DNA from 2 places in the Cupriavidus sp. 94F1 genome. Region 2 is predicted to be linked to the other one. Evidence: predicted binding sites of a transcription regulator. Region 2 holds the regulator's gene; the other holds the start of a gene.
The links. The regulator FNR, encoded in region 2, switches genes on or off when oxygen is low (the NO sensors DNR and NnrR bind a similar motif). The targets are predictions, from matches to a motif close to TTGATNNNNATCAA.
Positions count from the first base shown of each region.

Region 1 (3,284 bases), on a different contig from region 2:
GGCGTGAACCAGGCGCTGGACCTGGGCTCGCTGCGCCATGGCAGCGAGGCGATGGCCCATCTGTCGCCGGCCGTGCACCAGGTGCTGGCGGGCGGCGTGGAATCGGGCTTTCACATGATCTTCGCGGCGGGCGCGGTCGCGGCCATCATCGCGCTGGTCATCGTGCGACGCATGCCGGACCTGGAACTGCGCAGCAGCGTGACCGAACACGCGGCCAAGATTCACATGGATTGAAGGTGGTCCGGGGCCGGCGGCGCCTGTCGCTGCCGCCGCGCGTCATGACGCGAATCGCCCGAGAGCGTAGACTTTGCTGCACTAAAGGAAACCGGAGCCCGTACCCATGTCTCGCGAACGCACCCTGGCAACTGCAGTCCACATGGACCGGATGCGGCAACACCTCCAGCGCACCGCCCTGCTGGGCGCGTTGAGCCTGGCCGCCGCGGCCGCCATGCTGCCGCACCCTGCCCGCGCGGCAGACAAGTCTGCCACGGTGTCGGCACAGCCGGCCGGCAACTGCCCGGCTTCGCTGAATTTCCGTTTCCCGCGTCTGCAGGACGAATCGCCCCAGAACCTGTGCCAGTACGCCGGCAAGGTCGTGCTGGTGGTCAATACGGCCAGCTATTGCGGCTTCACGCCGCAATACGAAGGCCTGGAGGCGCTTTACGCCAAGTACCGCGAGCGCGGCCTGGTGGTACTGGGCTTCCCGTCGAACGACTTCTCGCAGGAGCCCGGTTCGGCGAAGGAAATTTCGGACTTCTGCTACAACACCTACGGCGTCAAGTTCCCGATGCTCGGCAAGTCCCACGTGCGCGGCGGCGAAGCCAATCCGATGTACGTGTTGCTGACGAAGGAAACCGGCACCGCGCCGAAGTGGAATTTCTACAAATACCTGATCGACCGCAAGGGCCAGGTCGTGGGCAGCTACAACAGCATGGTCAAGCCCGACGACAAGCAGTTCGTGGCCAAGATCGAAGAGTTGCTGTCCACGCGCTGAATGGCCCCGCCGCCGGTGCCCGTCCGGCTTTTTCGGCCGCTTTCCAGGATTTTTGATTCACATCAATTGAAAACCTCGCGCAACTGAGTACTTTCGCCGCTTAAAAATAACCACAAGCGGTTGAGGGAGTCATGAGCAAGGTGCTTTACGAATGCAACGGGCATGTCTGCCTGGCGTTTACGGACCTGGTCGACGATACGCATGGCGATGCGGTGCAGAGCAACCAGTTCCTGGTGGTCAATCACGGGCACGCGGCCCTGATCGATCCGGGCGGGCAGATGACCTATAGCGAGCTGTACATGACGATCAGCCGCTATTTCCCGCCCAAGCAACTCGATTACGTACTGGCGTCGCACGCCGATCCCGACATCGTGGCGTCGGTGGGGCGCTGGCTGACGGCGTCCGACAGCCGCGTGCTGATCTCCGAGGTCTGGGCGCGCTTCCTGCCGCATTTCTGCCAGACCGGCAAGACCGCCGGGCGCATTGTCCCGATTCCCGATGCGGGCATGGTGGTGCCGCTGGGCAAGTCGTCGATCATGGCCGTGCCGGCCCATTTCCTGCATTCCGAGGGCAATTTCCAGTTTTTCGATCCGATCAGCAGGATCCTGTTCTCGGGCGATCTCGGGGCGTCGATGACCTCGACGGAAGACGCGCGCGGCGACGTGACCGATTTCGATGCCCACGCGGCCCGCATGCTGGGGTTCCACCGCCGCTACATGAGCGGCAACAAGGCCTGCCGGCTGTGGGCGGCCATGGCGCGCACGCTCGATATCCAGTGCATCGTGCCGCAGCACGGGCCGTCGATCCGGGGGCGCCAGATGGTGGCGCGGTTCATCGACTGGGTCGAGCAGCTCCAGTGCGGGCTGGATCTGGTCGACGCCAGTCACTATCAGGTGCCCACGCAGGTCCTGCGCTGAACCCGCGGGCGGCGCCGTCAGTCGCGCACCAGGCCTTCGGCACGCATTGCCGCCTGCACGGCCGGGCGCGCGGCCACGCGCGACAGATATTCCTGCAGCTTCGGGTACGCATCGAGCTTCAGGTGCAGCAGCCGGGCCCAACTGACGATCGTGAAGCAGTACGCATCGGCCACGCTGAACTGGTTGCCCAGCAGGTAATCGCGCGACGCCAGGTGTTGGTCCAGTTCGCCAAAACGCTTGTGCAGCTTGGCCTTGCAGGCCTCGACGGTGCTGGCGTCGGTTTCCTTGTGCCACAGCCACGGGCTGAACACCTTGTGCAGTTCGGTGGAGATCAGCGTCAGCCAGCCCACGGCCTCCAGCCTGGCCTGGCTGCCGGGCGCCGGCAGCAGGTTGCGTGCCGGCACCATGTCGGCGATGAACTGGAGCAGGGCGGACGCCTCGCTGTGGCGCGACCCGTCATCGAGCTGCAGCAGTGGCACATAGCCGCGCGGGTGGATGGCGTAGTAGTCGTTGGTGCCGTTTTCGGGCTCGGCCAGCGTGTGATGGATCAGGTCGACGCGGGCCAGCGTGACGGGCAGGCCGGCCTCGCGCAGGGCGATATGAACGGCCATCGAGCAGGCGGCGGGCGAATAGTAGAGCTTCATGGGATTCCTTGGGAGATGGCACGGCGCGGGGCGCGGCGTGCGGTGATGGCAGTCTAGGCAGCGGCCCAGGCCCCCACAATGCGTGGCGATGCACAGCGGGTATGCAAAGATGCATGGCCTGCATGATGTGTCAGAAGAATGCCGACGCAGGGCGGTCGGGGACGGGCGTGCGGGGGCCGCGCGCGGGCCGCTGGCTTGCGATATGCTCGCGAGGCTGACCTGACCCCCATAGGAGACAAGATGAAGCTAGTCCGTGTAGGAAACCCCGGCGCCGAGCGTCCGGGCCTGGTTGACCGTGATGGGCGCGTGCGCGATCTGTCCGGTGTCGTCGGCAATATCGGCCCGGGCGAACTGGCGCCGGCGGCGCTGGCCCGGCTGGCCGCGATCGACCCGGCCACGTTGCCCGTGGTGGAGGGCCAGCGCCATGGCGTGCCCTGGACCGGTATCGGCAAGATCATCGCCATCGGCCTGAACTACGCCGACCATGCCGCCGAGGCAGGCATGCCGCTGCCGGCCGAGCCGATCGTGTTCCTGAAGGCGAATACCTCGCTGAACGGCCCGAACGACGCCGTGATGCTGCCGTTCGAGTCAAAGAAGTCGGACTGGGAGGTGGAACTGGGCGTGGTCATCGGCACCACGGCGCGCAATGTGTCCAAGGCCCAGGCGCTGGAGCACGTGGCGGGCTACTGCGTGGTGAACGATGTGTCCGAGCGCGAATTCCAGCTCGAA
Region 1 is NZ_JBYOJT010000003.1:320,879-324,162, reverse strand. Features, by position in the region: gene AC3FJ6_RS09240 (MDR family MFS transporter) at 1-234, shown strand, start outside; gene AC3FJ6_RS09235 (glutathione peroxidase) at 377-994, shown strand; gene AC3FJ6_RS09230 (oxygen-binding di-iron domain-containing protein) at 1,126-1,911, shown strand; gene gstA (glutathione transferase GstA) at 1,929-2,555, opposite strand; gene AC3FJ6_RS09220 (fumarylacetoacetate hydrolase family protein) at 2,796-3,284, shown strand, end outside.
Region 1: a site for FNR is predicted at 1,047-1,060, ahead of AC3FJ6_RS09230 (oxygen-binding di-iron domain-containing protein). Genes of this name have one in related genera too.

Region 2 (3,284 bases):
ACTGGACCCTCGGTCCGTGGCAGGCGTTCTGGATGCTGTTCTATGCGTTTGCCACGTGGGGCAACGCCGGGTTCATGCGCGAGCAGGTGTGCAAGTACATGTGCCCGTACGCGCGCTTCCAGAGCGTGATGGTGGACCGCGACACCTACGTCGTGACCTATGACGTGGGCCGTGGCGAACCGCGCGGCAGCCGGTCGCGCAAGGCGGACCACCACGCGGCTGGCCTGGGCGACTGCGTGAACTGCAGCATCTGCGTACAGGTGTGTCCGACCGGGATCGACATCCGCGACGGCCTGCAGTACGAGTGCATCGGCTGCGGCGCGTGCATCGACGCCTGCGACCAGGTCATGGACAAGATGGAGTATCCGCGCGGGTTGATCCGGTACACATCGGAAAACGCGATGCGCAAGAAGCTGTCGGCATCGGACGCCCGCAAGCGGCTGATGCGTCCGCGCACGATTGTCTACACGGCGATCTGGCTCGCCTTGACGGCAGGCTTCGTCACATCGCTGGCCATGCGCGCGCCGCTCAAGGTCGACATCATTCGCGATCGTGGCGCGCTCGGGCGCGAAGTGGAAGGGCGCTGGATCGAAAACGTGTACCGGCTGCAACTGATCAACGCCACCGAGGCGCCGATGAAGTTTCACGTGCAGGCGCAGAGCGACGCGTTGCAGGGCATGGTCGTGGAGTACGACCATGGCGCGGAATCGCTGTCGCCCACGTCGAACCGGCTGCTGCCGATCCGGATTCGTGTGCCGATCGACGATGCGAAGCAGGGTACGCACAAGATCGAGGTGACGGTCACCGCCGAGACCGAAACCGATCGGAAAGTGGATATCCGGCAAAGCACGAGTTTCATCGTGCCTCGCGATCTGTGATGCTGTCACGGATGGTGAGCCGGGACGAATGCCAATAGGAGAGCGCAATGACCCAACACCCCGCAAAGCCCTGGTACAGGGAGCCATGGCCCTGGATTTTGATGAGTGGTCCGCTGCTGGCGATGGTCGCTTGCGGTATCACGATCTGGCTGGCAAACACCCATGCCGATGTGCCGGTGAACGATGCCACGCGCCACGGACTAGTGGTCGAGAAGGCCGGTGCCGATCGCGCTGAACCCGCTGCGAGGCGCCCATGAGACTGCGCTGGCTGATGTGGGTGCTATGGCCGGCGTTTCTGATGGGCGGTGCGGCCACGGCGGTGGTGTTCTCGGTGGTGGATCCCGGAGACCTCAGCTTCTTCGGACAACCGGTAGAAGCTTCCCGGCAGGCGATCTACACCGTTGGCTTCCTGGTCGCGTGGTTGTTCTGCGCGTTGTCCAGCGGGCTCACGCTGTACACGATGCCGGTGAAGCTCAGCGACACCGATGAACTCGAATAGCAATGCAGAACAGGCGCTGCAAACAGAAAGGACGCGCTGGATGGCTCCGGCGCGGCCTTTGTCGTGATGCGTGGCCCTGGCTTTCAGCAGGACCGGCTGTACACCTGCTTGATGCCTGCCATATCGACGAGCTTCACATGTCGCTGACGAATCTGGATCAGGCCTGCTTCGGCAAAGCGCGAGAACAGGCGGCTGACGGTCTCGAGTTTCAGGCCCAGGTAGCTGCCGATTTCCTCGCGGCTCATGCGCAGCACGAACTCGGTGGACGAATAACCGCGCGCCGACAGACGCTCGGACATGTTGACGAGAAACGCAGCCAAACGTTCTTCGGCGCGCATCGATCCGAGCGTGATCAGCATGACCTGGTCCTGCGAGATTTCCTTGCTCATCAGGCGCAGGAACTGGCCTTGCAGCGAGGGAAGGATGCTCGACAGCGATTGCAGGTCGTCGTAGCGTACGACGCAGACTTCGGCGTCTTCCAGCGCGGTGGCGTCGGAGGCGTGCTGCATCTCGCTGAGGCCATCGAGGCCGATGACTTCACCGGGCAGATGGAAGCCCGTGATCTGTGTGCGCCCGTCTTCCATCGTGACGTGCGTCTTCAGTGTGCCAAAGCGAATGGCGTAGACCGCATTGAGCGGTTCGCCCATGCGGTAAAGCGTTTCGCCCTTGTGAACACGCACGCGTTCCTGCACGAGCGTGTCCATCTTCGCCAGGTCTTGTTGCGACATGCCCACGGGCAGGCAAAGCTGGCCCATGGCACACGTTGAGCAACGGGGCGACATCTCGGTGACGGGAATGGAAGTCAACAATTGAAGTGCTCGTTATGAATGCGCTTGCAGCGAGGGCGCGATGCAGGCATTTTACAGCGTCATGTGACGCAGAAGCGAGGAACAGTTGCCTTTTGGTGTGCTTTTAAGCGTTTTTCTGATGGCATTGCTCGGTGGCATGCATTGCGCGGCCATGTGTGGAGGAATTGCTATTGCCGCGGAGCAGAAACAGCACCGCGATGTGGCAATTGTCATACACCGTACCGCTCGTCAGTGGTGGACTGCGCTGTGCATCATGCATGCAGGCCGCATCACGACATACATGCTGCTGGGTGCGGTGATGGGTGCTGTCGGTGCGACGGCGTGGCGGCAGGAGTATCTGCCATTGCAGCGATGGCTTTATGCCGGGGGCAGCATGATGCTGGTACTCACCGGTGTGTGGCTGTTGCGTGGACGCGTGATGCGTTCCGACTGGATCGAGCGGCTCGCCTCTCTGGCCGCCGTGCACGTGGTGCAGCGTGCGCGGGCCATGACCGCCCGACTGCCGGTGCGGCTACGTGGCGAGCGTCGCGCAACGCCGCTGTTGCGCCGATACGGTATGGGTCTGGCCTGGGGGCTGGTGCCTTGCGGAATGATCTATGGCGCATTGGCGCTGGCACTGCTGGCAGGCAACGCGGTGTCGGGCGCGCTGGTGATGGGCGCGTTCGGGCTCGGCACGCTGCCCAACCTGCTGGTGATCTCCGGGCTGTCGGGGTACCTGCGGCAACTCTCGCGCAAACCTGTGGTGCGGGTCGCGTCGGGGCTGCTGGTGATCGGCTTCGGCGTGCTCGGCGTGGCCCGGTCGATCTGGCTCCCGGACACGCTGGCCCAACACGGCTTTTGCGTGGTGTTCTGAATCGGCCACAAGGGCGGGTTGCGGGCGGGGCCGGGAATGCCATACAATCGACGGAACCACGGTATCGCGCCGCACCATTGCTCGGGGCGCCGCTGGGGCCGCATTCCTGATCTGGGGAGCGTGCCCAGGGTTTTTGGCCACTCCGGTGCGCCGAGAACGTCTCAACAGTCCATCCGGTTCAAAAGATCTGGTTAAAAGACCGGCTGCGGTTGGGAAATGGCGCCGGTCAGGGCAGGGTTGCCTGA
Region 2 is NZ_JBYOJT010000001.1:105,726-109,009, reverse strand. Features, by position in the region: gene ccoG (cytochrome c oxidase accessory protein CcoG) at 1-878, shown strand, start outside; gene AC3FJ6_RS00490 (hypothetical protein) at 926-1,135, shown strand; gene AC3FJ6_RS00485 (hypothetical protein) at 1,132-1,377, shown strand; gene fnr (fumarate/nitrate reduction transcriptional regulator Fnr) at 1,461-2,186, opposite strand; gene AC3FJ6_RS00475 (sulfite exporter TauE/SafE family protein) at 2,272-3,039, shown strand.